Regions from separate parts of the Bordetella saccharivorans genome, predicted to be linked through region 2. Evidence: predicted binding sites of a transcription regulator. Region 2 holds the regulator's gene; the other holds the start of a gene.
The links. Region 2 encodes NrdR, which represses ribonucleotide reductase genes. Its sites were predicted from a motif close to CACNANATNTNGTG; they were not measured.
Positions count from the first base shown of each region.

Region 1 (15,225 bases), 2.4 Mb from region 2:
GTCTCGCACCTGCCTCTCGCATGACCCGCCAACGCGCCCTAGCCTATATCCATATTGCAGCCGTACTGTTCGGCCTGACCGGCGTTTTCGGCGAACTGATCCAGGCCGGCGCGGCCGTGATCACCCTGGGGCGCGCGGCTTTCGCGGTCATCGCCCTGGCGGGGTTCGCCCGCCTGCAGCGCCGCCCCCTGTTCCGCGCGCTCACCCCGGCCCAGTTGTTCGTGCTGGTCGTCGCGGGCGGCCTGCTGGCCGCCCACTGGGTCACCTTCTTCATCTCGGTCAAGACCGGCGGCATCGCCATCGCCACGCTCGGCTTCGCCAGCTTCCCGGCATTCATCACCCTGCTCGAGGGCCTGCTGTTCCGCGAGCGCGTACGGGCCGCGGAATGGCTGCTGCTGGGCCTGGTGAGCGCCGGCCTGGTGCTGGTCACGCCGTCGTTCGATTTCGCCGACCGAGGCACCATCGGCCTGGCCTGGGGCATACTCTCGGGCCTCTCTTTCGCCTTGCTGGCGCTGACCAACCGGCGCTCGGCGGTCGGCCTGGACGCCATGCAGGTCGCCTGCGGCCAGAATATCGTCGTCGTACTGGCCCTGCTGCCCTTCGCCGCCGCCCAACTGCCCCTGCTGCCCGCGCTGGACTGGCTGTGGCTGGCACTGCTGGGCATTTTCTGCACCGGCCTGTCGCATTTCCTGTTCGTTTCCAGCCTGACCCGCCTGAATGCGCGCAGCGCCGGGCTGGTCATCGCCCTGGAACCAGTCTACGCCATCGGTTTCGCCTGGCTGCTGTTCGCCCAGCAGCCGACCCTGCGCATGATGCTCGGCGCCGCGCTCATCGTCGCCGCCATCGTCTGGTCCGGGTTGCGCAAGGCGCCGCACTGAGCGCGCCAAGATGCCTTGACAATATCTGCCTAGGCAATAAAATGGCGGGCATGAATCCGCCCCGCCCTCCCGCTACGTCCGATGCGCCGGTCCATTATCGCGGCAATTTCCGCTGCATGACGGACGACAACGTCGGCTTCGTCATCAAGCAGGTATACAACTCGCTCAACCGCATGCTTGACCTGGAGATGGCGCCGCTCGACCTCACCGCCATGCAATGGCGCCCCATCGCCATGGTGGCGCGCGGCAGCGCCGACACCCCCGCCGAACTGGCGCGCCTGCACGGCGTCGACACCGGCGCCATGACGCGCACGCTGGACCGCCTGGAGGCCAAGGGCCTGCTGCGCCGCGTGCGCAGCCAGGAGGACCGCCGCGTAGTCAAGATCGAGCTCACCGAACTGGGCCAGGAAAAGGCCAGGGCCATTCCGGCCAATATCGCGCGGGTGCTGAATCACCACCTGCGGGGGTTTTCCGCCGACGAACTGGCCCAGCTCAAGCACCTGCTCGGCCGCATGCTGGCCAACGGCTCGGCCGGCGGCGTGCCCGATTCCTGAGCGCCGCGGCGCGCGTCCGCCCGACCCTGCGCCCAGCCGGGGAATTCCCGGTCCTTGCCCGGCATTGCGCCATAATAATTGCCTAGTCAAATACAGTTTGATCAACCATTTTCAGCAAATCGTCAGGATGAAACTTGCAATCCCCGTGATCCTGCTGCTGGCCCTGGGGGGCTGCGCATCGATGGACCCCGCCTCCGAGCCGGTGGCCCAGCTCGACGCGGCCCGGCTCGGGCTGCACGGCCAGTCGGTCACCTGGCCCGACACCCAATGGTGGCGCCGCTACGGCGATCCGCAACTGGACGCGCTGATGGAGGAAGCGCTGGCCAGCAATCCCTCCATGACGGCGGCCCAGGCGCGGCTGGCGCAGGCCAACGCGGCGGTGCGCGGCGCGCGCGCGCCCCTGTTCCCCCGCGTCGACGCCAATTACGACCTCACCCGCCAGCACCTGCCCGAAAAATACATCTACCAGCCGCCCATGGCCGGCGGCGTCAGCTCCGACAACCGGCTGGCGCTCGATTTCAGTTACGAGCTGGACTTCTGGGGCAAGAACCGGGCGCGCCTGCGGGCAGCCGTATCGCAACAGGCCGCCGCCGAAGCCGAAACCCAGGCTGCCCGCAACGTGCTGGCCCGCGGGGTAGCGCGCAGCTATCTCAACCTGCAGAACGCCTTTGCCCAGCATCAGGTGCTGCAGCGGATCCTCGAACAGCGCGCCGATGTCCTGAAGCTCACACGTGGCCGCCAGAACGCCGGCCTGGATACGCAGGTCGAAGTCAAGCAGGCCGAATCGTCGCTGGCGGCAGCCAAGGTGGAACTGACCCAGACCGAGACGACCATCGCACAACTGCGCAACCAGGTCGCGGCCCTCGCCGGCGCGGGTCCCGAGCGCGGCCAGCAATTACAGCCGGTCGCCTTGACGGCGCCGGCCGGCGTGCTGCCCGACTCGGTGCCGCTCGACCTGCTCGGTCACCGTGCCGACGTCACGGCGGCGCGGTGGCGCGCCGAAGCCGCCCGGCACGAGATCGAGGCCGCCCGCGCGGCGTTCTACCCCAACGTGAACCTGGTGGCCTTCGCCGGCTTCCAGGCCATCGGCACGGGCAACCTGCTGGAGGCCGGCAGCCGCACGCTGGGCATCGGCCCGGCGATCACGCTGCCGATCTTCCATGGCGGCGAACTCAACGCCAACCTGGCCGGCCGGCAGGCTGACGCCGACCTGGCCGTTTCCGACTACAACCAGAGCGTCCTGGACGCCGTGCGCCAGACGGCCGACGCGCTCGATGCGCTGCGCCTGCTCGACCGTGAACAGGTCCAGCAGCACGAGGCGCGCGCGGCGATCGACGCCGCCTATGAGCTGGCAGTGCAGCGCTATCGCGCCGGCATGGGCAACTACCTGACCGTGCTGGTCGCGCAGACCGGCGTGCTGACCCAGGCGCGGCTGGACACAGACCTGCGCTTCCGCGCCTACCAGCTCGACGCCGACCTGGCCTATGCGCTGGGCGGCGGCTATGCGCCGCCCGCCCCGGCCCCCTCTTCTTCACACTGACCGACCCGGACCCCGAAGTCATGACCGCAACTCCCGTAGCCAATCCCGCACGCAAACGCATGCTGCTGATCGCCGCCGGCGTCTTCATCGCGCTGGCGGTCTTGTATGCCATCTGGTGGGCGCTGTTCGGTTCCCGCGTGGAAAGCACCGACGATGCTTACGTACACGGCAACCTGGTGCAGATCACCCCGCAGGTGCCCGGCACCGTCATCGCCATCGAGGCCGGCGACACCGAACACGTCGAGGCCGGCCAGCCGCTGGTCCGGCTCGACCCGGCCGACGCCGAGGTGGTGCTGCAGCAAGCCGAGGCGCAACTGGCCCAGACGGTGCGCCAGGTGCGCACGCTGTACGCCCAGAACGACTCCCTGGCGGCCGACGTCGAAGTGCGCCAGGCCGACATCGAGCGGGCCCAGGCCGACCTGAACCGCGCGCAAACCGATTTGCAGCGCCGCCAGGCCCTGTCCAAATCGGGCGGCGTCAGCGGCGAAGAACTCACCCACGCCCGCACCGCCCTGAAATCGGCCCAATCCGGCCTGGCACAAGCCAAGGCGGCGCTGGCCGCCGCCCAGGCGCGCCTGGTGACCAACCAGGCGCTCACCGAAGGCACCACGGTGGCCGACCACCCCGACGTGCGGCAGGCGGCCGCCCGCCTGCGCGACGCCTGGCTGGCGCACTCGCGCACCGTGCTGCCGGCGCCGGTCGACGGCCTGATCGCCCGCCGCAGCGTGCAGGTGGGGCAGCGCGTGGCGCCGGGCGCCACGCTGATGAACGTCGTGCCGCTCGACCAGGTCTGGGTCGAGGCCAACTTCAAGGAAGGCCAGCTGCGGCGCATGCATCCTGGCCAGGCCGCCACGCTGACGGCCGACATGTACGGCAGCTCGGTCACCTACCACGGCACGGTGGTGGGGCTGGACGCCGGCACCGGCAGCGCCTTCGCGCTCCTGCCGGCGCAGAACGCCACCGGCAACTGGATCAAGGTCGTGCAGCGCGTGCCGGTGCGCATCGAGCTCGACCCCGAGGAACTGAAAGCGCACCCGCTGCGCGTCGGCCTGTCGATGGAAGTCGAGGTCGATGTCAGCCAGGACGGCGACCAGCTCGCGCCGCTGCCGCAGCGCCATGAGCCGGCCTGGTCCACCAAGGCCTTCAGCGACACCCAGGCCGAGGCCGATGCGCTGATCGCCAAGATCATCCGGGCCAACCTGGCATCATGAGTACCGCCGCCCGATCCCAGGCCGGCGGCGCCCCGCCGCCGCTCGAGGGCGCGACCCGCATCATCGGCTCGGTCGCGCTGTCGACCGCGGTGTTCATGAATGTGCTGGACACCTCGATCGCCAACGTCTCCATCCCCACCATTTCGGGCGACCTGGGCGTCAGCACCAGCCAGGGGACCTGGGTCATCACCTCGTTCGCGGTCGCCAATGCCATCACCGTGCCGCTGACCGGCTGGCTGACGCAGCGTTTCGGCCAGGTGCGGCTGTTCCTGGCCTCCACGCTGCTATTCGTGCTGGCCTCCTGGCTGTGCGGGTTCTCGCCGTCGCTGGAGGCCCTGATCGCATTCCGCGTGCTGCAGGGCGCCGTGGCCGGGCCGATGATCCCGCTGTCGCAGGCCCTGATGCTGGCCAGCTTTCCCAAATCCAAGGCGGGCATGGCCCTGGCGGTGTGGTCCATGACCACCCTGGTCGCGCCCGTGGCCGGGCCGCTGCTGGGCGGGTGGATCTCGGACAACTACACCTGGCCGTGGATCTTCTACATCAACGTGCCGGTGGGCCTGCTGGCCGCCTGGATCAGCTGGCGCGTCTACCGCGACCGCGAATCGGCCACCCACAAGCTGCCCATCGACAAGCTCGGCCTGGTGCTGCTGGTGGTCTGGGTGGGCGCCCTGCAGATCATGCTCGACAAAGGCAAGGAGCTGGACTGGTTCGCCAGCCCCGTCATCCTGGCGCTGGCCATCGTGGCGTTCGTGGCGTTCGTGTTCTTCCTGATCTGGGAGCTGACCGACGCCCATCCAGTGGTGGACCTGCGTTTGTTCAAGCAGCGCAACTTCACGGTCGGCGCGCTGACGCTGGCGGTGGCCTATGGCGTATTCTTCGGCAACGTCGTGCTGCTGCCGCTATGGCTGCAGAGCAACATGGGCTACACCGCCACCTATGCGGGCCTGGTGACCGCCCCGGTAGGCCTGCTGGCGATCCTGCTCACGCCCATCGTCGGCAAGATGCTGGCCACGCGCGACCCGCGCCAACTGGTCACCGTGGCGTTCCTGATCTTCGCGGTGGTGTGCTTCATGCGGGCGGACTTCAATCCGCAGGTCGACATGCGCACGCTGATGATCCCCACCATTGTGCAGGGGGCGGCCATGGCGGCCTTCTTCGTGCCGCTGACCTCGATCACCTTGTCCGGCCTCGAGCCGTGGCGCATCCCCGCCGCATCGGGCCTGTCGAACTTCCTGCGCCTGACCGCCGGCGCATTCGGCACGTCGATCGCCACCACCGTATGGGAGAACCGGGCGTCGCAACACCACGCCCGCCTGACCGAGATCGCGGCGCCGGGCCACCAGCCGTTCGACCAGGCCATCGCCACGCTGCAGAACAGCCTGGGCATTTCGCACCAGGAAGCTATCACGCGGCTGGATGGCATGATCAACACCCAGGCCTTCACCATGTCGGCGCTGGATGTGTTCTATGCGTCCGGGGTGATCTTCATCCTGCTTACCGGCCTGGTCTGGTTCGCCCATGGCCGCGACAAGGCCGCGAGCGGCGGTGGCGGCGCCGCCGAAGCGGCGGCCGGCGCGCATTGACCCGTCGCCAGGCGCCGCCAACAGTCGGCCCGGACGTAGATTGCGATGTCGCAGGCGTGGCTGCGATGGTGCAGGTGCCAGACACCCTCGGGGTGTCTGGCACCTTCTTAGGGCAAGCAGACAGTCAGCCCCGCGCCACGACTTCGGCGATGGCCTTGCCGACGTCCACCGTCGAGGCATTGCCCTTCATGTCGCGCGTGCGCGGCCCCTCGGCCAGCACTTTTTCGATGGCGCTCACCACGACTTGCGACGCTTCGGGGTAGCCGAGGAAGTCCAGCATCAGCGCACCGCTCCAGATCTGGCCGATCGGGTTGGCAATGCCCTTGCCATAGATATCGGGCGCCGAACCGTGCACCGGCTCGAACAGCGACGGGAACTTGCGCTCCGGGTTCAGGTTGGCCGACGGCGCGATGCCGATGGTGCCGGTGCACGCCGGCCCCAGGTCCGACAGGATGTCGCCGAACAGGTTGGACGCCACCACCACATCGAACCAGTCGGGGTGCTGGACGAAATGGGCGCACAGAATGTCGATGTGGTACTTGTCCCAGCGCACGTCGGGATAGCGGCTGGCCACATCTGCCACGCGCTCGTCCCACCACGGCATGGAAATCGAAATGCCGTTCGATTTGGTCGCCGCGGTCAGGTGCTTGCCGCGCTTCTGGGCCAGCTCGAAGGCGAATTTCAACACACGGTCGGCGCCCACCCGCGTGAACACGCTTTCCTGGATGACGACCTCGCGCTCCGTGCCGGCAAACAGCCGGCCGCCGCTGTTGGAATACTCGCCCTCGGTGTTCTCGCGAACGATGAAGAAATCGATGTCGCCCGGCTTGCGATCCGCCAGCGGCGACGGCACGCCCGGCATCAGGCGCACCGGACGCAGGTTGATGTACTGGTCGAAATCGCGGCGGAAGCGGAACAGCGAACCCCACAGCGCCTCATGGTCGGGCACCGTGGCGGGCCAGCCGATGGCGCCGAAGAAAATCGCCTCGTGGCTGCCGATCTGCGTGGCCCAGTCGTCCGGCATCATCTTGCCGTGCTTGGCGTAGTAGTCGCAACTCCAGTCGAAATGGTCCCATTGAAAGTCGATGCCGAAGCGCGTCGCCGCGGCGTCCAGCACGCGCAGCCCCTCGGGCACCACTTCCTTGCCGATGCCGTCGCCGGGAATCACGGCAATCTTGTGCTTGTTTCCTGCCACCAGTATTCTCCAAATGAGTCTGAACCGATTCAGCGCGGCCGCGCGCCGGGAGGGTGATTCCCGGCGCGCGGCCTCGGCGTCAGTTTATCTCTGTATACCGGTCGGCGCCGAGCGCCCCCTGGACGCCCGCCCTACACGATGCGCGAATACTGCGCCTGCGTGGTCCGTTCGCGCAGGTGCCGGTCGAAGACCATGGCCACGGCCCGCACGAAGTACCAGCCCATGTCGCTGACCCGCAGGCCGTCCGGCGTAAGGTGGACCAGGTCCATGGCTGCAAGGTCGGCCAGCCCTTGCAGCTCGGTGGAGAAATACTGCTCGAAGACGATGCCATGGGCCCGTTCGGTCGCGCGGAAATCCAGCCCGCCTTGGCACATGATGGCCATGATGACCTCGCGGCGCAGCAGGTCGTCGGCGTCGAGCTCCAGCCCGCGTTCGACCGCGAACCGGCCGTTCTCGATGTGCGCGTAATAGTCGTCGAGGTTTTTGGCGTTCTGGCTGTAGGTGGCGCCGACCCGTCCGATGGCTGACACGCCCAGCGCGATCAGGTCGCAATCCGGCTGGGTGCTGTAGCCCTGGAAGTTGCGATGCAGGCGCCTCGCGCGCCGGGCCTGCGCCAGCGTGTCGTCATGCAGCGCGAAGTGGTCCATGCCGATGTAGTCGTAGCCCGCATCCAGGAACCGGCCGATGGCCAGGCCAAGCAGGCCGACGCGGGTTTCGCCGTCGGGCAGTTCCGCCGGCAGGATGCGCCGCTGCGGCTTGAAGCGCTGCGGCAGATGGGCATAGCCGTACAGCGCGATGCGGTCCGGCCGCAGGCCGCATACCTGTTCGAGCGTGCGGGCGAACGAAGCCAGCGTCTGCAATGGCAGCCCGTAGATCAGGTCCATGTTGATCGAGGCGAAACCCGATTCGCGCGCGCTGAGCACCAGGTCGCGCACGCTGTCGTAGGACTGCACGCGATGCACGGCGCGCTGGACGGCGGGGTCGAAATCCTGCACGCCGAGGCTCAAGCGGTTGAACCCCAGCCCGGCCAGGTGCGCCAGCCGCTGCGCCGTGGCCGTGCGCGGATCGACCTCGATCGAGATTTCGGCATCCGGCAGCAACTGGAAATGGCGGCGCAGCACCGCCATCAGGCGCTCGAGCCCGGCGTCGGACAGGAACGTGGGCGTGCCGCCGCCGAAGTGCAATTGCGACACCGGCTCGGCATGGCCGATCAGGCGCGCATGCAGGGCCATTTCGCGCTCGAGGGCGTCCAGGTAGCGGGCGGCGCGCTCCTTGTGGCGCGTGATGACCTTGTTGCAGGCGCAGTAGTAGCACAGCGATTCGCAAAACGGGATGTGCACGTACAGCGAAAGCGGCCGCGCCCCGGTGGTGGCGACCTCCTGGGCGCGCCGGGCCAGGGCCTGCCGGTATTGCGCCTGGCCAAAGCCTTCGTGGTAGCGGTCGGCGGTGGGGTACGAGGTATAGCGCGGCCCGTTCTTGTCCAGCCGGGCGAGGATATCGCGCGATAAAGGCAGTTTTCGGGAGTTCGGCCCCGGAGCGTGGCGCGCCGTGGAAGATGGCGGGGCGGGCGGTTCGGACGGCGGCTGGGAGGAACGGGACGGAAGACCCGGACAGGCGCCGGCGGAAAGAGGGGATTGCATGCCTCCCATTATCGGAAACCGCCCTCGCCAAGAGCTTGATTTAGCGCAAATATTTGGCAATTGAACGCTGCGCTTGCGTCGCATCAAGCACCGGCGGATTGCCCGGCCGGCACGCTTCCAGACCACATCATGTAGTAGTAGGCTACCAGTACCCACACTACATGAAGTATATCGACATGATTCCCCAGCAAATCCTCAAGCGCGACGGCCGGGTCGTCGATTTCGACGCATCCAAGATCGTCCAGGCCATCGCCGCGGCAGGCAACGCCACCGGCGAAATCGATGCAACGCGCGCCGGCATGCTGGGGGCCCGGGTGATCGACCGCCTGGCGGACCAGCCCAGCCCCGGCATCGAAACCATCCAGAACCTGGTCGAGGACACCCTGGTCGATGCCGGCCACTGGCGCACCGCGCGCGCCTACATCGTCTATCGCGAAAGCCACGCCCGCCTGCGCTCGCTGCGGCATACGCTGGTCGACGTCGAAAGCGCCATGGAAGAATACCTCGACCAACGCGACTGGCGCGTCAATGCCAATGCCAACCAGGGCTATAGCCTGGGCGGGCTGATCCTCAACGTGGCGGGCAAGGTCACGGCCAACTACTGGCTTTCGCACGTCTACAGCCCGCAGGCCGGCCAGGCGCATCGCGACGGCGACATCCACATCCACGACCTGGACATGCTCAGCGGCTACTGCGCCGGCTGGTCGCTGCGCCAATTGCTCACCGAAGGGTTCAACGGCATCCCCGGCAAGGTGGAGGCCACGCCGCCGCGCCACATGTCGGCCGCCATCGGCCAGATCGTCAATTTCCTCGGCACCCTGCAGAACGAATGGGCCGGCGCCCAGGCGTTCAGCTCATTCGATACCTACATGGCGCCGTTCGTGCGCCGCGACCAGATGCGCTACGCCGAGGTCAGGCAAGCCATGCAGGAACTCATCTACAACCTCAACGTGCCAAGCCGCTGGGGCACCCAGACGCCCTTCACCAACCTCACCTTCGACCTCACCTGCCCCGCCGACCTGCGTGAGCAGGTCCCCTACATCGGCGGCGAGGAAATGCCCTTCAGCTACGGCGACCTGCAAGCCGAGATGGACATGATCAACCGCGCCTACATGGAAGTCATGATGGCCGGCGACGCCAAGGGCCGCGTCTTCACCTTCCCCATCCCCACCTACAACATCACGCCCGACTTCGACTGGAACCACCCCAATACCGAGCTGCTGTTCGAAATGACGGCCAAGTACGGCCCGCCCTACTTCCAGAACTTCCTGAACTCGGACCTGGAACCGCACATGGTGCGCTCCATGTGCTGCCGCCTGCAGCTGGACCTGCGCGAACTGCTCAAGCGCGGCAACGGCTTGTTCGGCTCCGCCGAGCAAACCGGGTCGGTGGGCGTGGTCACGGTCAACTGCGCGCGGCTGGGCTACCTGCATGCCGGCGACGAAGCGGCGCTGCTCGAACGGCTCGACACCCTGCTCGAGCTGGGACGCGACGTACTCGAAATCAAGCGCAAGGTCGTCCAGCGCTACATCGACCAGGGCCTGTATCCATATACCCGGCGCTACCTGGGCACCCTGCGCAACCATTTCAGCACGCTGGGCGTGAATGGCATCAACGAAATGGTGCGCAATTTCAGCGGCGACGCCTACGACCTCGCCTCGCCCGAGGGCCACGCCATGGCGGTCCGCCTGCTGGACCACGTGCGCGCCCGCATGACCGAATTCCAGGAGTCCACCGGCCATCTGTACAACCTCGAGGCCACGCCGGCCGAAGGCACCACCTACCGCTTCGCGCGCGAAGACCGCAAGCGGTGGCCCGACATCCTGCAAGCCGGCACCGACGCGCAGCCGTACTACACCAACTCCAGCCAGCTTCCGGTGGGCTACACCGACGATCCCTTCGAGGCGCTGGCCATGCAGGAAGCGCTGCAGGGCAAGTACACCGGCGGCACGGTCCTGCACCTCTACATGAACGAAGCGGTGTCGTCCGCCGCGGCCTGCCGCCAACTCGTGCGGCGCGCCCTGGAGAACTTCCGGCTGCCCTACATCACCGTCACCCCGACGTTCTCGATCTGCCCGACCCACGGTTATCTGTCCGGCCGGCACGAGTTCTGCCCGAAATGCGATGCCGAATTGCTCGCCAGGCAAGCGGCATGCTGCAGCTAGGCGCCGTCCGGCGCCTGTGCGGGCCGGCCGGCCCGCACACCCTCTCATCCAAGGAGCCACCATGCAAGTCCTATCTCCCGAAACCCCCGCCCGCACCGCGGTCCAGCTCGACGACAGCCAGCGCGTGCGCTGCGAAATCTGGACCCGCGTCATGGGGTATCACCGCCCGGTCGCCTCGTTCAACACCGGCAAGCAAGGCGAATTCAATGAGCGCCGCTTCTTCAGTGAACGGCACGCCGCCTGAGCCCCTCGGCGCGCGCGCGGGGCGGCCTTCGATACCGCTCGCCGTGGCGGGCGTCCCGCATGGCGCCCCCCGCATCGGCGGCCTGGTGCCCTACTCCAGCGTGGACTGGCCGGACATGCTGGCCGCCGTCGTCTTCATCGCGGGATGTCCCTGGCGCTGCAGCTATTGCCACAATCCGCACCTGCAGTCCCGCGCCGGGCGCTACGCCTGGAACGATGTGCTCGGATTCCTGCGCGGGCGCCAGGGCCTGCTCGATGCGGTCGTGTTCTCCGGCGGCGAGCCGCTGGCCGAGCCGCGCTTGCCGGACATGGTGCGCGCCGTCCAGGCCATGGGGTTCCGCGTCGCCCTGCACACGGCCGGCATCTATCCGGCGCGCCTGCGCGCTCTCCTGCCACGGCTGGACTGGGTCGGACTCGATATCAAGACCGATGCCGCTGGCTACGACGCCCTGGTCGGACGCTCCAACAGCCATGCCACGACGCAGGCCTGCCTGGACGCGCTGCTGGCGGGCGCGGTCGAATTCGAATGCCGCACCACCTGGAGCCCGGAATGGCTTGGCGAACCGGAACTGCTGGCATTGGCGCGTGCGCTCGCCGCCCGCGGCGTGCGCCAGTATGCCGTGCAGAATCATCGCGCCACGCCGGACGCCCCGCCCACGGCGCGATTGAGCGCCGCCGCGCTGGGCGAGCTCGAGGCGCTGTTTCCGTGCTTCTCCTATCGCTAGGGCATCGTAAATAAGTCCTAGGTTTCCATTGATCTCGCGCAATACAGGGCCGCACAGCATGCCCTACCGTTGCGCCATTGCCCAGAATAGGGATTTCTTTTCCATGTGGTTCAAGACTCTGACGCTCGCCGGCCGCGAGCTGCTGCCTATCGTCCAGGGCGGCATGGGCGTGGGCATCTCGGCTCACCGCCTGGCCGGCGCTGTCGCGCGGGAGAACGCCGTCGGCACCATTGCCAGCGTCGACCTGCGTCATCATCACCCGGACCTGCTCGAACAAACCATCAAGTGCCGCGACCGCACCGCCATCGACCAGGCCAACTGCGTGGCGCTCGATCGTGAAATCCGTGCCGCGCGCCAACTGTCCGGCGGCCGCGGCCTGATCGCCGTCAACGTCATGAAGGCGGTGCGCGATCATGCGGCCCTGGTCCAGCAAGCCTGCGAAAGCGGCGCGGACGCCATCGTCATGGGCGCAGGCCTGCCCCTGGACCTTCCCGAAATGACGGCAGGCCACGACAAGGTCGCGCTCATCCCCATCCTGTCGGAAGCCCGCGGCGTCGGCATCGTGCTCAAGAAGTGGCTGAAAAAAGGTCGCCTAGCCCCGGCAGTCGTCATCGAGCATCCCGGCCATGCCGGCGGGCATCTGGGCGCCACCAAACTATCCGAACTGCGCGAAGAACGCTTCAGCTTCGGCCGGGTATTGGCCGAATGCCGGGCCATATTCGACGAGCTCGGCCTGAACCGCGACGCGCCCAAGCTTATCGTGGCGGGTGGCGTCGGCAGCCATGAAAAAGTACGGCATTGGCTGTCCAACGGCGCGGACGCGGTGCAAGTGGGCACGGCCTTCGCCGTCACCGAAGAAGGCGACGCGCACCGGAACTTCAAGCAAGTGCTGATCGATGCCGATCCCTCCCAATTGAAGGAATTCATCAGCGTGGCAGGCCTGCCCGCGCGCGCCGTCGCGACCCCATGGCTGACACGTTACCTGCGCCAGGAAAAACGCCTGCAGGAGCATGCCAAGGCCGATCCGCGCCGCTGCACCCAGCGCATGGACTGCCTGACCCAATGCGGCTTGCGCGACGGCATCGCCAAGTTCGGACAGTTCTGCATCGACCTGAAACTGGCTGCCGCGGTCCGGGGGGAAATCGACCGGGGCCTGTTCTTTCGCGGCGCTTCCAAACTGCCTTTCGGCAATGCCATACGTCCGGTGCGCGAGCTCATCGATTACCTGCTGCATGGCAGCATGCCGGCGCATCCCTCCGCGGTTGCCGATGCATCACTGGCCGCTCCTTGAGGCCCGGCGCCCCGCCACGGGGCGCCGTGTCATTCACGCCGTGCAGCGGCGCCCTGCCGCAGGTTTTGCGCGGCATCCAGCACGGCCTGCCACACGGCGGCATTTTCTTCTTCCGTGCAGTCCCGGTGATACCGTTTGACCGCGCCGTGCTCGTTGAGCAACAGGTGGCGGTCCGGGCGAACACCAGCTTGCGCCAGGCATGCCTTCACGCATGCGAGCACGCAACCATCGAGCGCCAGGATGGGCCGCCCGCTGCGCGCCCGTTTCACCAAGGACGGCACGCCGCCGCCCACGCCGCTGATGCAGGACATTTCGGCCATGCCCGAGCGGTCCAGCGTGACGGCGAGCCGATTGGCCAACTGCGCCACGCTGGAGCAGCCGGAACACGCGTACACGAGGGGCAGCGACGCTTTCGACATGGAAGCCGCGATCAGCGATCAAGCCGGGCCGCTGGCACGGCGCAACCACGCAGGGCGGTCGGCGGCGTCCAGCCAGTTCTTCACGATAAGGCCGAGCTCGGTGTCGCCGGCGATCCGCAGGCGCCTTTGAAAGAACAATGTGTCGGCATCGGAAGTGCCCCGCATGAGAGCGAGGAAGTCGCCGAACACCGCGCCCAGCTCCAGATCGGCGTCGGTTGTCCATAGCGGCCGGAAACGGCCATGCCGGCACGTAAAGCAGCTGCGCAACCCGAGGTCGTCGACGCTGATGGCAAAGCGCTTGCCTTCGATTTCGGACGGCGGGACCAGCCACTTGAACAGGCGGGCCACTTCCAGGCCCAGCACGAAATGCGCCGAGACCAGCGGCGGCGGCAGCAGGCGGTCGAGCGCGGGCAGGAGGGAGGAATGGCGTTTCATCGTGAGGTGCCTATCAAATCGATACCGGCCTGCCCATGCCAGTAGCCGTTGCAGCGACCGATGCCGGCGGGCGGCGAAACCGGCCGGGGCTGCCGGCCATGGCGGATGTCGTCCAACGCGGCGATGGCGTCCAGGGTGCCCTGCGAATGAGGGCTGACGCGCAGGACGTCGACCTGCATGTCGGCCAGCTCGGCGCCATGATCGAGCAAGTCCAGGCAGGCCGCGGATTGGGTCTGGATGCCGTTGATCGCGAGAAAATCCTGGGATTCCCGCGTGCGCACGCACAGGCCGTCCGGGTAATCGATGCAGCGGAACTCGCAGGCATCCTTCTTGAGCCGGAAATGCCGCGCCGTGAAGCAACGCGCCGAGAAGGCCAGGGGCAGGCGGCCCCAGACCATCACCTCGGCCTGCATCCCGGCCGGCCGATCCTGCAGCAGGCGCCGCAGGGATTGCCGGTCCATTTCGATCGGGGCGACAAAGCGCATCGCCCCTTGCGCCGCCAGCCAGGCCAGCGTGTCGCCGTGGTAGACATTGACATGCGGGCCAGCCACGAAATGGCGTCCTTTCAGATGGCGCAAGGCGCCGATCTCGCCGGCCTCGACCAGGAAATCATCGTTTTCGCACCAGCGCCGCAGCGCGTGCGCATCGGCACTGGTTTCGATCAGCGTCTGGCTCGACAGGACTACCGTCTTGCCGGCATCGCGCAGCGCCCGCGCCAGCTCGAGCCAGTCGGCGGCGCGCAGTTCGTGGCGCCGGCTGCAGACCGTTTCGCCCAGGTAGACGACGTCCACCGGGGTGTCGATGAGCCCGGCGTAGAAATCCAGCACGGTTTGCCTGGGCCAGTAATACAACAACGGGCCCAGCGAAATTTGGTACGGCATGGTGGTCATTTCCAGGGACGATCGAAAGCGCCTTGCGTGACCTGGGACCCTTCGGCGTGGCGGGCCAGCGCGGCCAGCCAGTCCGGCTTGACGGAGTAGCGGGCGGCGTCGGCGTGCACGGCATCCAGGGCAGCCCGCAATGTACTTACCACCTGGGCCACATAGGCCGGGCTGCGCTGGCGGCCTTCGACCTTGAGCGCTGCCACGCCCATGGCGTGCAGCGCTGGCAACAGCCCCAGGGCGTTCAGGCTGGCGGGTTCCTCGAGGGCGTAATCGGCCGTGCCTTCGACCTCGAAACGCCCCTTGCAAAGCGTGGGGTACGCTGCCGGCTCACCGGGCGCGTAGCGGTCGATGAGAATGCCGTTGAGGCGGGCATCCATGCGGCCGCCGGTGTCGACCCAGCGAACGGCGTGCGCCGGCGAACAGACTCCCTTGTTGTTGGGAGAATCGCCCGTCGCGTAGGAC
Region 1 covers NZ_BAAFZO010000001.1:4,861,799-4,877,023, forward strand. Annotated here, with positions in the region: gene ACKTT0_RS23310 (DMT family transporter) at 21-878, shown strand; gene ACKTT0_RS23315 (MarR family winged helix-turn-helix transcriptional regulator) at 929-1,432, shown strand; gene ACKTT0_RS23320 (efflux transporter outer membrane subunit) at 1,560-2,972, shown strand; gene ACKTT0_RS23325 (HlyD family secretion protein) at 2,993-4,183, shown strand; gene ACKTT0_RS23330 (DHA2 family efflux MFS transporter permease subunit) at 4,180-5,766, shown strand; gene ACKTT0_RS23335 (tartrate dehydrogenase) at 5,891-6,961, opposite strand; gene hemN (oxygen-independent coproporphyrinogen III oxidase) at 7,093-8,601, opposite strand; gene ACKTT0_RS23345 (ribonucleoside triphosphate reductase) at 8,778-10,766, shown strand; gene nrdD (anaerobic ribonucleoside-triphosphate reductase) at 10,828-11,010, shown strand; gene ACKTT0_RS23355 (anaerobic ribonucleoside-triphosphate reductase activating protein) at 10,973-11,734, shown strand; gene ACKTT0_RS23360 (NAD(P)H-dependent flavin oxidoreductase) at 11,838-13,025, shown strand; gene ACKTT0_RS23365 (putative zinc-binding protein) at 13,055-13,444, opposite strand; gene ubiT (ubiquinone anaerobic biosynthesis accessory factor UbiT) at 13,463-13,879, opposite strand; gene ACKTT0_RS23375 (U32 family peptidase) at 13,876-14,760, opposite strand; gene ubiU (ubiquinone anaerobic biosynthesis protein UbiU) at 14,766-15,225, opposite strand, start outside.
Region 1: the regulator NrdR is predicted to act here: its motif matches at 8,757-8,770, upstream of ACKTT0_RS23345 (ribonucleoside triphosphate reductase).

Region 2 (15,225 bases):
ACACGGCCAGGAGCTCCACCATGAATGCAGTTACCGAAACCGTCGATCTCCAGGCGCCTCCGTCGCCGCTGATCTTCACCGATTCCGCCGCGGCCAAGGTCAAGGACCTGCTGGCCGAAGAGGGCAACCCCGAGCTGAAACTGCGCGTGTTCGTGCAGGGCGGCGGCTGTTCCGGCTTCCAGTACGGCTTCACCTTCGACGAAGCCGTCAACGAAGACGACACCGTGCTGGACAAGAACGGCGTGCAATTGCTGGTCGATCCCATGAGCTTCCAGTACCTGGTCGGCGCCGAGATCGACTACAAGGAAGACCTCGAAGGCGCGCAATTCGTCATCCGCAATCCCAACGCCACCACTACCTGCGGCTGCGGCTCGTCGTTCTCGGTCTGAGGCGGCGCGGGCGCTGCGGCGCACGGATGCAACCCAAACCCCCGCCAAAGGCGGGGGTTTGTCATTGACGCAGGGGTACCGTGGCGGGCCTGGCCGCGGCGGGCATGTCGTGGTCAGGCCGGATACAACGCCCCCAGCACGCGCGGGCCGCGCGCGCCGGTGACTTCCGGCACGCCCGCGGGCGTGCGGTCCAGGCAGGCCTGCGCCAGCCAGGCGAAGGCCATGGCCTCCACCCATTGGGCCGGCACGCCGGCTGTGTCCGTGGGCTGCACGGGCCGCTGCAGGCAGTAGGCCAGTTCACGCATCAGTCCCGCGTTGCGGGCGCCGCCGCCGCACACCAGCACATCGCGCGTGGCCGGCGCGCAGGCCTCCAGTGCGTCTGCCACCGTGCGGGCGGTGAACCGCTGCAGCGTGGCCTGTACGTCCTCGGGCGCAGAGCGGCCGCCGTCATGGCTTTGCAGGCGCTGGTCCAGCCAGGCGGCATCGAACAGGTCGCGCCCGGTGGATTTGGGTGGCGGCAGGGCCAGCCACGGTTCGCTGGCGATCAGGTGTTCGAGCAGGTCCGGCAGCACCCGGCCGGACGCGGCCCAGCGGCCGTCGGCGTCGTAGGCTTGCCCGGTATGCCGGTGGCACCAGGTGTCCAGCAGCACGTTGGCGGGGCCGGTGTCGAAGCCGCGCGGCGGCTGCCCGGCCTGCAGCAGGGTGAGGTTGGCGATGCCGCCCAGGTTGAGCACGGCGCGCGGGTGCGCAGCCTGGAACATGGCGGCGTGGAAGGGCGGCACCAGCGGCGCGCCCTGGCCGCCGGCCGCCACGTCGCGGCTGCGGAAGTCGGCCACTACGTCTATGCCGGTAAGTTCGGCCAGCAGGGCCGGGGCATTGAGCTGCACGGTATAGCCCTGGTCGGGCCGGTGGCGCACCGTCTGGCCATGTGCCCCGATGGCCCTCACCGCCGAGGCGGGTTGGCCTGCCTGTTCCAGCAGGGTGTGTACCGCGCCCGCGTACAGGCGCGCCAGGCCTTGCGCGGCCACGGCTGCGCGATGCAGTTCGTCGGCGCCGCTGGCGTTCAGCGCCAGCAGTTCGGCGCGCAGATCCGGCGGCATGGGCAGCCCGGCGCTGGCCAGTACCTGCGGTGCCGCGCCAGGCGCCAGGCGCACCAGCACGCCATCGGCGCCGTCCAGGCTGGTGCCGGACATCAGGCCAATGAAAAGGCGGCCAGGCGTCGGGGAACGCGGGCCGCCGGATCGAGTCATGGGCGTGCTGGCCGAGCCGGGCGCGGGCCTAGCGGCTGGCCACGTTGGTGGTGGATTCGGGCAGCGTCTGCTGGAACTCGGTCAGCAGGGCGATCTGCTGCTTGTACGGCAGCACGGCCTCCTTGAACTTGCGGGCCTCGGCGGCGTCCAGCGGGCGGCTGACCGGCAGGTCGGCCGCCAGCGGATCGACCGGCCGGTCGTCGATGCGGAATTCGTAGTGCAGGTGCGGCCCGGTGGCCCAGCCGGTGGAACCCACGTAGCCGATGAGCTGGCCCTGCGAGACCTTGGCGCCGCGCTTGATGCCCGCGGCGATGCGGCTCTGGTGCGCGTAGACGGTGGAATACTTGCCGAAGTGCTTGATGATGACCACGTTGCCGTAGCCGCGCTGCTGGCCGGCGAATTCGACCGTACCGTCGGCGGTGGTGTGGATCGGCGTGCCGGTGGGGGCGGCGTAGTCCACGCCCTTGTGTCCCGTCCAGGTCTTGTGGATGGGATGCATGCGCATGCCGAACGTGGAGCTGATGCGCGAGAACTTCAGGGCGGTGCGCAGGAACGCGCCGCGCAGGCTGACGCCGTCGAAGTCGTAGTAGGCGCCCGACTTGCCGTCGGGGCTGAACCAGACGGCGTTGTAGGTCTTGCCGTTATTGACGAACTCCAGCGCCAGCACGCGGCCGGCGCCGGCGTAGCGGCCCTGGTGCGAGCGGACTTCGTAGACCACGCGGAACTGGTCGCCGCGCCGGATGTCGCGCAGGAAGTCGACCTTGGAATTGAGGATGTCGGCCATCTGCATGGTGACCGAATCCGGCACGCCGGCGGCGTCGGTCGCGCCGAACAGCGACGAGCGGATGGTGCCGACCGCGACGCGGGTCTGGCGGTCGGTGTTGTCGGTGATCTCGCGGGCAACGTAGGAGTCTTCGGACGGCGTCACCAGCAGCATCTTGGTGGTGATCTGGCCGTTTTCCTCGTCGCCGGGCGTATGGATGTAGCGCAGCCAGACCAGCTTGCCTTCGGCGTCGGTGGCGGCCTGCACCGAGCGTCCCGGATACAGCTTGTAGATGCTGCGGGCGCTGGGGGCCTGGGTCAGGAAGCGTTGCAGGCCAGGAGCGTCGATATCCAGGCGCTGCAGCACGGCCGCCAGCGTGTCGCCGCGTCGGATGCGGGTTTCGCTGATGTACGGGGCGGCGTCGTCGATACTGCTGATGCTGACCTGGGCGGCCTGCAGCGGCAGGACGCTTTCGATCTGCCGGGACGGCGGGAGTTCGGTGCGGTCCGGTTGCTGGACCATGCCGAGCGCGGCGGCGCCGGCGAACAGGCCGATGGCGGAAACCAGGAGCGTGCGGCGGAAAAGACCGGCGCGGCGGGACGTGGACTCGGGGCGGGGGGCGAACAGGGCGGCGGCCTTGGCGCGCAGGCTGCCTGCCAGACTGTTGGAGCCACGATTCATCGTGTAGGACCTTTCAGGGTGGCGTGAGTCCCCAGGATGCTTGCGCAGATACAGGCCGGCCTGGCATGCGCGCTGGCACGCGGGGGCCTGGGCCCTGCGACACATCTGTGAACAACGGGTGTTTAGCCGGGACAGCAACTGCGACGGCGACAGTTGCGTATGATTAGGGCAGTATCCTAGCTGATTCAGCTAGAATTTTCGACTTCTTTTTGACTTATTTTGGTACTTTTTTCACGTTTTTGCCGGTACCAGCCCTGTTTAGCACCCATCATGTCCCAACCCCAAGCTCCCATCACTTCCGAGGTCGAAGCCGACCTGCGCGTCGCCACCCGTGGCTGCGACGAACTGCTGGTCGAATCCGAGTTCGCCCAGAAGCTGGCCAACAGCCGCGCCAGCGGCGTGCCGCTGCGCATCAAGCTGGGGCTGGATCCCACCGCGCCCGACATCCACCTGGGCCATACGGTGGTGCTCAACAAAATGCGACAACTGCAAGACCTGGGGCACACGGTCATCTTCCTGATCGGCGATTTCACCTCCATGATCGGCGATCCGAGCGGGCGCAATTCCACCCGGCCGCCGCTCACCCGCGAGCAGATCGAGACCAACGCGCAGACCTACTACGCCCAGGCCAGCCTGGTGCTCGACCCGGCGCGCACCGAGATCCGCTACAACTCTGAATGGAACGACCAGCTCGGCGCGCGCGGGCTGATCCAGCTGGCGTCGCGCTACACGGTGGCGCGCATGATGGAGCGCGACGATTTCACCAAGCGCTTCAAGGGCGGCGTGCCGATCGCCGTGCACGAGTTCCTGTACCCGCTGATGCAGGGCTATGACTCGGTCGTGCTCAAGGCCGACCTGGAGCTGGGCGGCACCGACCAGAAGTTCAACCTGCTGGTGGGCCGCGAGCTGCAGAAGGAATACGGCCAGGCGCCGCAGTGCGTGCTGACCATGCCGCTGCTCGAGGGCACCGACGGCGTCGAGAAAATGTCCAAGTCCAAGGGCAATTACATCGGCATCTCGGAAACCCCCGAATCCATGTTCGGCAAGCTGATGTCCATCTCGGACACGCTGATGTGGCGCTACTACGAGCTGCTGTCGTTCCGCTCGCTCGACGATATCGCGGCGCTCCAGGCCGCCACCGAGGCAGGCGCCAACCCGCGCGATGCCAAGGTCGCGCTGGCGCAGGAAATCGTCACGCGCTTCCATTCGGCCCAGGCCGCCGAAGCCGCGCTGGCGGCCTTCCAGGCCCGCTTCCGCGACGGCGCCATGCCCGACGACATGCCCGAGATCAATGTGGCCGGTGCGCCGCTCGGTATCCTGAAGGTATTGCGCGAGGCCGGGCTGGTGGCTTCCGGCGCCGAGGCGCAGCGCAATGTCGAACAGGGCGGGGTGCGGGTCAACGGCGATCGCGTCGAAGACAAATCGTTGCAATTACAGGCCGGCACCTATGTCCTGCAAGTGGGCAAGCGCAAGTTCGCCCGTGTTAACTTGGCAGGGTAGGAAGCGCCTACGGCCTCGCAGGAGCACGACATGAAACTTTCGAGTCTATCTTTTTCCGATAACGAGTCGATTCCCGATCGCTACGCTTTCGGCAAGATCGACCCGCAGTCGCACGTCGCACTCGCGGACAACTTCAATCCCCAGTTCTCGTGGGACGACGTGCCCGAGGGCACCCGTTCGTTCGTCCTGATCTGCCACGACCCCGACGTGCCCTCCAAGCCCGACGACGTCAACCAGGAAGGGCGGACCGTGCCGGCCGACCTGCCGCGCGTCGACTTCTTCCACTGGGTGCTGATCGACCTTTCCGCCGACCTGCGCGAGATCGAAGAGGGCGCCTTTTCCAGCGGCATCACGCCGCGCGGCAAGGGCGGTCCGCTGGCGCCCAACGACGCGCGCCAGGGCATCAATGACTACACCTCGTGGTTCGCCGCCGACCGCGACATGAACGGCGACTACTTCGGCTACGACGGCCCGTGCCCGCCCTGGAACGACGAAATCCCCCACCGCTACGTGTTCACCCTGTACGCGGTCGACGTGCCCCAGCTCGACGTGCAGGGCAACTTCAACGGCAACGACGTGCTCAAGGCGCTGCAGGGCCACGTGCTGGCCCAGGCCAGCCTGACCGGCGTGTACACCTTGAACCCCGAGCTGGCGCCGCGGCAGATCGGCGACACGTCGGCCTGAGCCGCACCCGGCCAGGCGCCGCCGGCCGCCAGGCCGGGCGGGCGCCCCGGCCGGGATCAGCCGGCGGCCCGCCGCAATCGCAGCAGGGCGACGCCGAACGACACGAACGCCGCCCCGATGGCGCGGTTCAGCCACAGCACGACCGACGGGCGGCGCAGCAGCCCGCGCGCCTGCTGCGCCAGGCCGCCGTATAGCAGCAGGCTGGCGCACGAAATCGCCATGAATAGCCCGGTCAGGACGAAGAACTGCGGCAGCAGCGGGCGGGCGGTATCCAGGAACTGCGGGAAAAAGGCGCTGAAGAACAGAATCGGCTTGGGGTTCAGCCCGGCCACCAGCAGCGCCTCGCCATATAGCCGCGCCGTGCTGCGCGGCGCCGCGGCGTCCGGCTCCGGCGGCGCCAGCTGCACGCGGCCGGCCAGGTGGCGCAGGCCCAGGTAGATCAGGTAGCAGGCGCCGGCGACCTTCACGATGGCGAACGCCAGGGCGGAGGCCTGCAGCAGCACGCCCAGCCCCAGCATGGCGGCCGCCGACAGCAGGAACAGCCCGGTGATATTGCCCAGGGTGGACGGCAGCACGGCCCGCCAGCCGCCGTTCGCGCCGTTGCGCATGGCCAGCAGGACCGCGGGGCCGGGGCTCATGATGTTGAGCGCGGCGACCAGGACGAAAGCGAGCAGGGTCTGGGGGTCCATGAAAGTTCCTCAAGCTGGGTTGAGCGGATTTGCGGGTTGCGCGGCGTTGCGTGTTTTTCGGCGGCCCGCAAGCGGCATTTTGCGCGTTTTCGGCCCCGGCGGCGCATGGGCGGGGCCGGCCGGCGCGGTAAACTAGCGGCCATTCCCGCATTTCGGCTTTCCCCTTTTTACCGCTCCAGGAACCCCCCGCCATGTTCGACCGCAAACTGACCCTGTCCCAGGTAGACCCCGACGTCTGGGCCGCCATCCAGAAAGAAGAAGTCCGCCAGGAACAGCACATCGAGCTGATCGCGTCGGAAAACTACGCCAGCCCCGCCGTCATGCAGGCGCAGGGCACCCAGCTCACCAACAAGTACGCCGAAGGCTATCCGGGCAAGCGCTACTACGGCGGCTGCGAGTACGTCGACGTGGTCGAGCAGCTCGCCATCGACCGCCTCAAGCAGCTGTTCGGCGCCGAAGCCGCCAACGTGCAGCCCAACTCCGGCTCGCAGGCCAACCAGGGCGTGTACATGGCGGTGCTCAAGCCGGGCGACACCGTGCTGGGCATGAGCCTGGCCGAAGGCGGCCACCTGACGCACGGCGCCTCGGTCAACGCCTCGGGCAAGCTGTACAACTTCATTTCGTACGGCCTGGACGCCAACGAAGTGCTCGACTACGCCCAGGTCGAGAAGCTGGCCAAGGAGCACAAGCCCAAGCTGATCGTGGCCGGTGCCTCCGCCTATTCCCTACATATCGATTTCGAGCGGCTGGCCCGCATCGCCCACGACAACGGCGCGCTGCTGATGGTCGACATCGCCCACTATGCCGGCCTGGTGGCCGGCGGCGCGTACCCCAACCCGGTGCCGCACGCCGATTTCGTCACCTCGACCACCCACAAGTCGCTGCGCGGGCCGCGCGGCGGGGTGATCATGATGAAGGCCGAATACGAGAAGATCATCAATTCGGCCATCTTCCCGGGCATCCAGGGTGGCCCGCTGATGCACGTCATCGCCGCCAAGGCAGTGGCCTTCCAGGAAGCCCTGTCGCCCGAGTTCAAGCTGTACGCCCAGCAGGTGGCCAAGAACGCCAAGGTGCTGGCCGAGACCCTGGTCAAGCGCGGCCTGCGCATCGTGTCCGGCCGCACCGAAAGCCATGTGATGCTGGTGGACCTGCGTCCCAAGGGCATCACCGGCAAGGAAGCCGAGGCCGTGCTGGGCCAGGCCCACATCACGGTCAACAAGAACGCCATCCCCAACGACCCGGAAAAGCCCTTCGTGACCAGCGGCATCCGCCTGGGCACGCCGGCCATGACCACCCGCGGCTTCAAGGAAGCCGAGGCCGAACTGACCGCCAACCTGATCGCCGACGTGCTCGACAACCCCCGCGACGAGGCCAACATCGCCGCGGTGCGCGCCCGCGTCAACGAACTGACGGCCCGCCTGCCCGTTTACGGCGGCTGATCCGGCCCGGCCCCGGCGGCCAGGGCCGCCGTTTCGGCGTATTTTTCGCGCCGGCGCCGCCATGCGGCGCCGGCGTCATTACAATACGCCAAACTAATGGGGGGCGCACATGAGATGCCCATTCTGCGGCAACGCCGACACGCAAGTGGTAGACAGCCGGGTGTCCGAAGAAGGCGACACCATCCGCCGGCGCCGCCGCTGCCTGTCCTGTGACAAGCGCTTCACCACCTACGAGCGCATCGAACTGGCGATGCCCTCGGTAGTCAAGCGCAACGGCAGCCGCAGCGACTACGATACCGCCAAGCTGCGCGCCAGCCTGGCGCTGGCGCTGCGCAAGCGCCCCGTCAGCACCGACGAGGTCGACAGCGTGGTGGCGCGCATCGAGGAAACCCTGCTGGCCAGCGGCCAGCGCGAGGTCTCCACCGAGCGCATCGGCGAGCTGGTCATGGCGGAACTCAAGAAGCTCGACAAGGTCGCCTACGTGCGCTTCGCGTCGGTTTACAAGAATTTCGAGGATATCGGCGAATTCGTCGATGCCATCCGCGAAATGCAGGGCCCCAAGCTGCCGGGCAAGCTGCGCAAGGAATGAAACAGCCGCGGCGGCCGCGCAATCGGCCGCCGCGCGTACAATCGCGGTGACCACCATGTCCGACGCCGACGATATCTACTGGATGCGGCGCGCCCTGGCCCTGGCGCGCTCCGTCATGTACACCACCACGCCCAACCCGCGCGTCGGCTGCGTCATCGTGCGCGATGGCCGGGTAGTGGGCGAGGGCGCCACCCAGCCGCCCGGCGGCCCGCACGCCGAGGTGCGCGCCTTGCGCGACGCCTCGGCGCGCGGCGAATCGGTGCGCGGCGCCACCTTGTACGTCACCCTGGAGCCCTGCAGCCATTTCGGCCGCACGCCGCCCTGCGCCGACGCGGTGGTCGAGGCCGGCCCGGCCCGCGTAGTGGTCGCCATGGGCGACCCCAACCCGCAGGTCGGCGGCCGCGGCCTGGCGCGCCTGCGCGAGGCCGGCATTGCCGTCACCACCGGTGTCTGCCTGGAAGAAGCGCTCGAGGTCAACGCCGGTTTTGTGGCGCGCATGAGCCGTGGCACCCCCTGGGCGTGGGTGAAGATGGCTGCCTCGCTGGATGGCCGCAGCGCCTTGCATAACGGCGTGTCGCAATGGATCACCGGCGAAGCCGCGCGCGCCGACGGCCATGCCTGGCGCGCGCGCAGTTGCATCGTGCTGACCGGCATGGGCACCGTGTTGAAGGACGACCCGCGCCTCAATGTACGCGGCGTGCTGACCACCCGGCCGCCGCGCAAGGCGGTGGTGGACGGCCGCTTCGAGATCCCCGAGGACGCGCGCCTGTTCGACGGCACCGAAGTGCTGGTCTTCACGGCCCGGTCCGACGCCGCCAAGGCCGACCGCCTGGCCGGCCGCAATGCGCGCGTGGTGGCCCTGCCGGACGGCGATTCCGACCGGGTCGACCTGCCCGCCATGATGCGCTGGCTGGGCGAGCACGAATTCAATGAAGTCCATGTCGAGGCCGGCGCGGGGCTGGCCGGCGCGCTGGTGTCGGCCGGCTGCGTGGACGAATTGCTGCTGTACCTGGCGCCGGTGCTGCTGGGCGACGCCGCGGCGATGCTGCGCCTGCCGCTGCTCGAGCACCTGGAAGGCGCCCGGCGTTTCGAATTCACCGATACCCAGCGCATCGGCGCCGACCTGCGCCTGCGTGCGCGCGACCCGGCCCGCTGGCAGGCGCTGCGCGAGCCGGTCGCCTGCCGCTAGGGTATTGTCTACTGGCTGTTTATCGCATCGTTTTCAGGAGGTTTTCCATGTTCACCGGTCTGGTTGCTGCAGTGGGCCGCATCGTGCGCCTCGAACCGCTCGGCGGCGCCGAGCAGGACGGCGTGCGCCTGGATATCGACGCCGGCGACCTGGACCTCGGCGACGTCGGCATCGGCGATTCGATTGCCGTGCAGGGCGCCTGCATGACCGTCGTGGCGCTCGACGCCCCGCGGTTCCAGGTCGATGTCTCGCGCGAGAGCCTCAACCTGACCACCGGCCTGGATCGCCCCGGCGAAGTCAACCTGGAGAAGTCCCTGCGCGTGGGCGACCAGATCGGCGGCCACCTGGTGTCCGGCCACGTCGACGGCATGGGCGAGGTGCTGCGCTTTGCCGAAGCCGGCGAGTCGCGCGAGCTCGTCATCCGCGTGCCCCAGCACCTGGCGCGCTTCCTGGCGTACAAGGGCTCGATCACGGTCAACGGCATCAGCCTGACCGTCAATCGCGTTACCGATGTCGCTGACGGCTGCGACATCAGTATCAACATCATTCCGCACACCCAGGCGGTGACCACGCTGCGCAACGTGAAGCCGGGCGACCGCGTCAACCTGGAAGTGGACACCATTGCGCGCTATGTCGAGCGCATGCTGGCCGCTGCGCGCCTCGATGACATGAAATAGCCGGCGGCGGCGCATGCGCGCCGCTGGCTGCTAGCGCTCGGCAGGCACGGCTGCCAATTTCTGCTGCGGGTCCGCGGCTTGCTACCTCATGGGCAGGCATGGCGGCACGCTACGCCTTGAAACGTCCGCGCATGAATCTTTTCGCGCGTCATGGAACTTGTTTCACGGCATGGCGGCCTAATCGTAAATAGGCCCACCAACCCAATCTATGGTGTGTGGCGAAAGCAACATATCAAGATGATGTGCATGATCCCATTACCATAAAGTCTAGCGGCAATGGTCAATGAGGAACACAATGGGATGACGGACCTATTAACCGACCATGCGCTGTAGGAGGTTATCCGTGCAAAACATCGTCGAAGGTTTCAAGTCGCTGTACGCGAAAGACCAGGAAACCGAGCTCTCCCTCGAGGACTACCTGGCACTGGCCAAGAAAGACCCCATGGCTTATGCCAGCCCCGCCGAACGCATGCTGGCGGCGATCGGCGAGCCGGAACTCATCGATTCCCGCAACGATCCACGGCTGTCCCGGCTGTTTTCCAACCGGATCGTGCGGCGGTACCCTGCCTTCAAGGAATTCTTCGGGCTGGAAGAAGTCATCGACCAGATCGTGGCATTCTTCAAGCACGCCGCGCAGGGGCTGGAAGAGCGCAAGCAGATCCTGTACCTGCTGGGGCCGGTGGGCGGTGGCAAATCGTCGATCGCCGAGCGCCTCAAAGCGCTGATGGAAACCTACCCCATCTACGCGCTCAAGGGCTCGCCCGTGAACGAGTCGCCGCTGGGGCTGTTCCATCCCGATCGCTTCGGCGACACGCTCGAGAAAGAGTACGGCATCCCGCGGCGCTACCTGACCGGCATCATGTCGCCGTGGGCGGTCAAGCGCCTGAAAGAATTCGACGGAGATATTTCACAATTCCGCGTGGTACGGCTCAACCCCTCGGTGCTGCGCCAGGTCGCCATCGCCAAGACCGAGCCCGGCGACGAGAACAACCAGGATATTTCGTCCCTGGTCGGCAAGGTCGATATCCGCAAGCTCGACCGCCACTCGCAGGACGATCCGGACGCCTATAGCTACTCGGGCGGGCTGTGCCTGGCCAACCAGGGCCTGCTGGAATTCGTCGAGATGTTCAAGGCGCCCATCAAGATGCTGCACCCCCTGCTGACCGCCACGCAGGAAGGCAACTTCAAGGGCACCGAGGGCTTCTCGGCCATTCCGTTCAATGGCCTGATCCTGGCGCACTCGAACGAATCGGAATGGCAGACCTTCCGCAACAACAAGCACAACGAGGCGTTCCTCGACCGTATCTATATCGTCAAGGTGCCGTACTGCCTGCAGGTGACCGAAGAGGTCGAGATCTACAAGAAACTGCTGCGCAACAGTTCGCTGGCCACGGCGCCGTGCGCCCCGGGCACGCTCGACATGATGGCCCAGTTCTCGGTGCTGACGCGCCTGAAAGAACCCGAGAATTCCAGCATCTATTCCAAGCTGCGGGTCTACGACGGCGAATCGCTGAAAGACGTCGACCCCAAGGCCAAGGCGCTGCAGGAATACAAGGACTACGCCGGCACCGACGAGGGCATGACCGGGGTATCGACGCGCTTCGCGTACAAGATACTGTCCAGCGTGTTCAACCACGACCAGACCGAAGTGGCCGCCAACCCGGTGCACCTGATGTACGTGCTGGAGCAGCGCATCGGGCGGGAGGACTACCCCGAGGAAATCCGCCGGCGCTACCTGGATTTCATCAAGGGCTACCTGGCGCCGCGCTATGCCGAATTCATCGGCAAGGAGATCCAGACCGCCTACCTGGAATCGTATTCCGAGTACGGCCAGAACATCTTCGACCGCTACGTCACGTTTGCCGACTGCTGGATCCAGGACGAGGAGTTCCGCGACCCGGAAACCGGTGAAAGCTTCGACCGCGCCGCGCTGAACGACGAACTGGAGAAAATCGAGAAGCCGGCCGGCATCGCCAACCCGAAGGACTTCCGCAACGAGATCGTCAACTTCGTGCTGCGCGCCCGCGCCAACAACGCCGGCCGCAACCCGACCTGGACCAGCTACGAGAAGCTGCGCGAAGTGATCGAGAAGAAGATGTTCTCGAACACCGAGGACCTGCTGCCTGTCATCTCGTTCAACGCCAAGGCCTCGGCCGAGGACAAGAGCAAGCACCAGAGCTTCGTCGACCGCATGGTCGACAAGGGCTACACGGAGAAGCAGGTGCGCCTGCTGTGCGAGTGGTACTTGAGAGTGAGGAAGTCATCCTGAGCGAGGTGAATCATGAATTCACTCATCGATCGGCGTCTGAACGGCCGCAATAAAAGCGCGGTCAACCGCGAGCGCTTTCTCAGGCGATACAAGGACCAGATCCGCAAGGCCGTACAGGACCTGGTCCGCGAAAGGTCCATCGAAGACATGGACCAGGGCGGGGAAATCAACCTGCCCGCGCGCGACATCTCCGAGCCGCACTTCCGGCATGGCCCGGGGGGCGACCGCGAACTGGTGCACCCTGGCAACCGCGAGTTCGCCAAGGGCGATACCTTCCCGCGGCCCAACGGTTCGGAAGGCGGGGGCGGCTCCGAGCCGGGCGAGGGCGAATCGGTGGACCAGTTCACCTTCAGCCTGTCGCGCGCCGAATTCCTCAACCTGTTCTTCGAAGACCTGGAGCTGCCGCACCTGATACGCACGCAGCTGGGCGACGTCACCCAGAAGAAATGGCAGCGCGCCGGCTACACCACCACCGGCTCGCCCAGCCTGTTGAGCGTCAGCCGCACGCTCAAGGCGTCGCTGTCGCGCCGGGTGGCGCTCAGCGTGGCGGCGCGCGCCGAGCTGGAGGCGGCCCAGGCCAAGCTGGACGCCGCCATTGCCGCCGGCGCGCCGCAAGCCGAGATCGACGCGCTGCGCCAGGAAGTGGAGGACTGCGCCAACCGCCTGGAACGCCTGCCGTTCCTGGACGACCTGGACCTGCGCTACCGCAACCGCATTTCCGTGGCCATGCCGATGGCGCGCGCGGTGATGTTCTGCCTGATGGACGTGTCCGGTTCCATGGACGAAGGCAAGAAGGACCTGGCCAAGCGTTTCTTCACGCTGCTGTACCTGTTCCTGTCGCGCAAGTACGAGCACGTCGACGTGGTGTTCATCCGCCACACCGACAACGCCGAGGAAGTCGACGAGCAGACCTTCTTCTACGACCCCAAGAGCGGCGGCACCATCGTGCTGTCGGCCCTGGAACTGATGCACGAGATCGTGCAGGAACGCTACCCGCCCAGCGCCTGGAACGTATACGCGGCCCAGGCCAGCGACGGCGATTCCTTTGGCGCCGACGCGGGCAAGAGCGCGCGCTTCCTGGCCGAGAACCTGCTGCCGGCCACGCGCTATTTCGCGTACATCGAAATCCCCGACTCGCAGGAAGCCCGCAAGAGCAGCCTGTGGGCCGAATACGAGCAGGAAACGGCGCCGCATTTCGCCATGCGCCGGATCTGCGAACGCGGCGAGATCTATCCCGTGTTCCATGATCTGTTCAAAAAGGAAACAGCATGAATGCCATCGTGGGCTCTCGTGCCGAGCTGGAGGCCCTTGGGAAGGCCCGGCCCCTTTCCGAAGGTTCCGAGTGGACGTTCGAACTCATCCAGCGCTATGACGAAGCCATCGCCGAAGTGGCCGAGGAATTCGGCCTGGATACCTACCCGAACCAGATCGAGGTGATCACGTCCGAGCAGATGCTCGACGCTTATGCGTCGGCGGGGCTGCCCATCGGCTACCCGCACTGGTCGTACGGCAAGGAATTCATCCGCAACGAGCAGTTCTACCGGCGCGGCATGCAGGGCCTGGCCTACGAGATCGTGATCAACTCCAACCCCTGCATCTCGTACCTGATGGAAGAGAATTCCATGGCGATGCAGGCGCTGGTGATCGCGCACGCCTGCTACGGCCACAATTCCTTCTTCAAGGGCAATTACCTGTTCCGCCAATGGACCGACGCGGACAGCATCCTCGACTACCTGGTATTCGCCCGCAAGTACGTCATGGACTGCGAAAGCCGCTACGGCATCGACGCCGTGGAGGCCGTCCTGGATTCCTGCCATGCGCTCACGCCGCACGGGGTGGACCGCTACAAGCGGCCCGCGCCGGTTTCCTACAAGGAAGAGGCGCAGCGCCAGGCCCAACGCGAGGAACACGCCCGCCTGCAGTACAACGACCTGTGGCGCACCTTGCCGCAGGTCGAGTCCGACTCCGCCGAGGAGCGGCGCCGCACCGTCTTCCCGCCCGAGCCCGAAGAAAACCTGCTGTACTTCATCGAGAAGCACTCGCCCAAGCTCGAGCCGTGGCAAAAGGAACTGGTGCGCATCGTGCGCAAGATCGCCCAGTACTTCTACCCGCAGGGCCAGACCAAGGTCATGAACGAAGGCTGGGCCACCTTCTGGCACTACACCATCCTGAACCGCCTGCACCAGAAAGGCCTGGTCACCGACGGCTTCATGATGGAGTTCTTGCAGAGCCACACCAACGTCGTCAGCCAGCGCGGCTTCGACGAGCGCGGCTACGGCGGCATCAACCCCTATGCGCTGGGCTTCGCCATGATGTCGGACATCCGCCGCATCTGCGAATCGCCCACCCCGGAGGACCGGCAGTGGTTCCCGGACATCGCCGGCAGCGACTGGCTGAAGACCCTGGACTTCGCCATGCGGAACTTCAAGGACGAGTCCTTCATTTCCCAGTACCTGTCGCCGCGCCTGATCCGCGAATTCCGCTTCTTCGCCATCGCCGACCACCAGGCCAGCCCCGTGCTGGAAGTGGCCGCCATCCACGACGACGAGGGCTACCGGCAGATCCGCAAACTGCTGGCGGAGCAGCACAACCGCGACAACCAGGTGCCCGACATCCAGATCGTGCGCTATCGCCGCGAGTCCGACCGCTCCCTGGTGCTGCGCCACCTGCAGACCCGCGGCCGCCCGCTGGCCGGCGAGGACGCCGACCAGGTCATGAAGCACCTGGGCCGGCTGTGGGGCTTCAAGGTGCGCCTGGAAGAAACCGAAGCCGACGGCACCGTCAGCGCCTACCGGGAAGTGAACCCGACGAATACGTATCGCGAGGGGAATTGAAGCGCGGCGCGAACACAGGCTGGGCGCAGGGGCAGGTCAGGGGGCAGGTGTCAGACACCCCTTGAGAAGTTCGTTGCTTGCCAGCCGTATCTCATGGGGTGTCTGACACCTATATCAGCAAGATGCGACAGGCCCTGCTTCGCGTTCCGCCTGCCGTGCCATCATGCGTCCCCTTATTCATCCAAGGACGCCCGGCTGCCACTGTCCCGCCATTCTGCTAGAATCGCGGATTCGCGTTCGTGCGCATCCGGCTCGCCCGGTTCCCGCCGCGA
Region 2 covers NZ_BAAFZO010000001.1:2,500,960-2,516,184, forward strand. Annotated here, with positions in the region: gene erpA (iron-sulfur cluster insertion protein ErpA) at 21-389, shown strand; gene ACKTT0_RS11950 (anhydro-N-acetylmuramic acid kinase) at 503-1,639, opposite strand; gene ACKTT0_RS11955 (M23 family metallopeptidase) at 1,668-3,083, opposite strand; gene tyrS (tyrosine--tRNA ligase) at 3,354-4,583, shown strand; gene ACKTT0_RS11965 (YbhB/YbcL family Raf kinase inhibitor-like protein) at 4,614-5,267, shown strand; gene ACKTT0_RS11970 (LysE family translocator) at 5,324-5,956, opposite strand; gene glyA (serine hydroxymethyltransferase) at 6,148-7,395, shown strand; gene nrdR (transcriptional regulator NrdR) at 7,505-7,984, shown strand; gene ribD (bifunctional diaminohydroxyphosphoribosylaminopyrimidine deaminase/5-amino-6-(5-phosphoribosylamino)uracil reductase RibD) at 8,040-9,173, shown strand; gene ACKTT0_RS11990 (riboflavin synthase) at 9,221-9,850, shown strand; gene ACKTT0_RS11995 (PrkA family serine protein kinase) at 10,173-12,119, shown strand; gene ACKTT0_RS12000 (YeaH/YhbH family protein) at 12,132-13,391, shown strand; gene ACKTT0_RS12005 (SpoVR family protein) at 13,388-14,953, shown strand.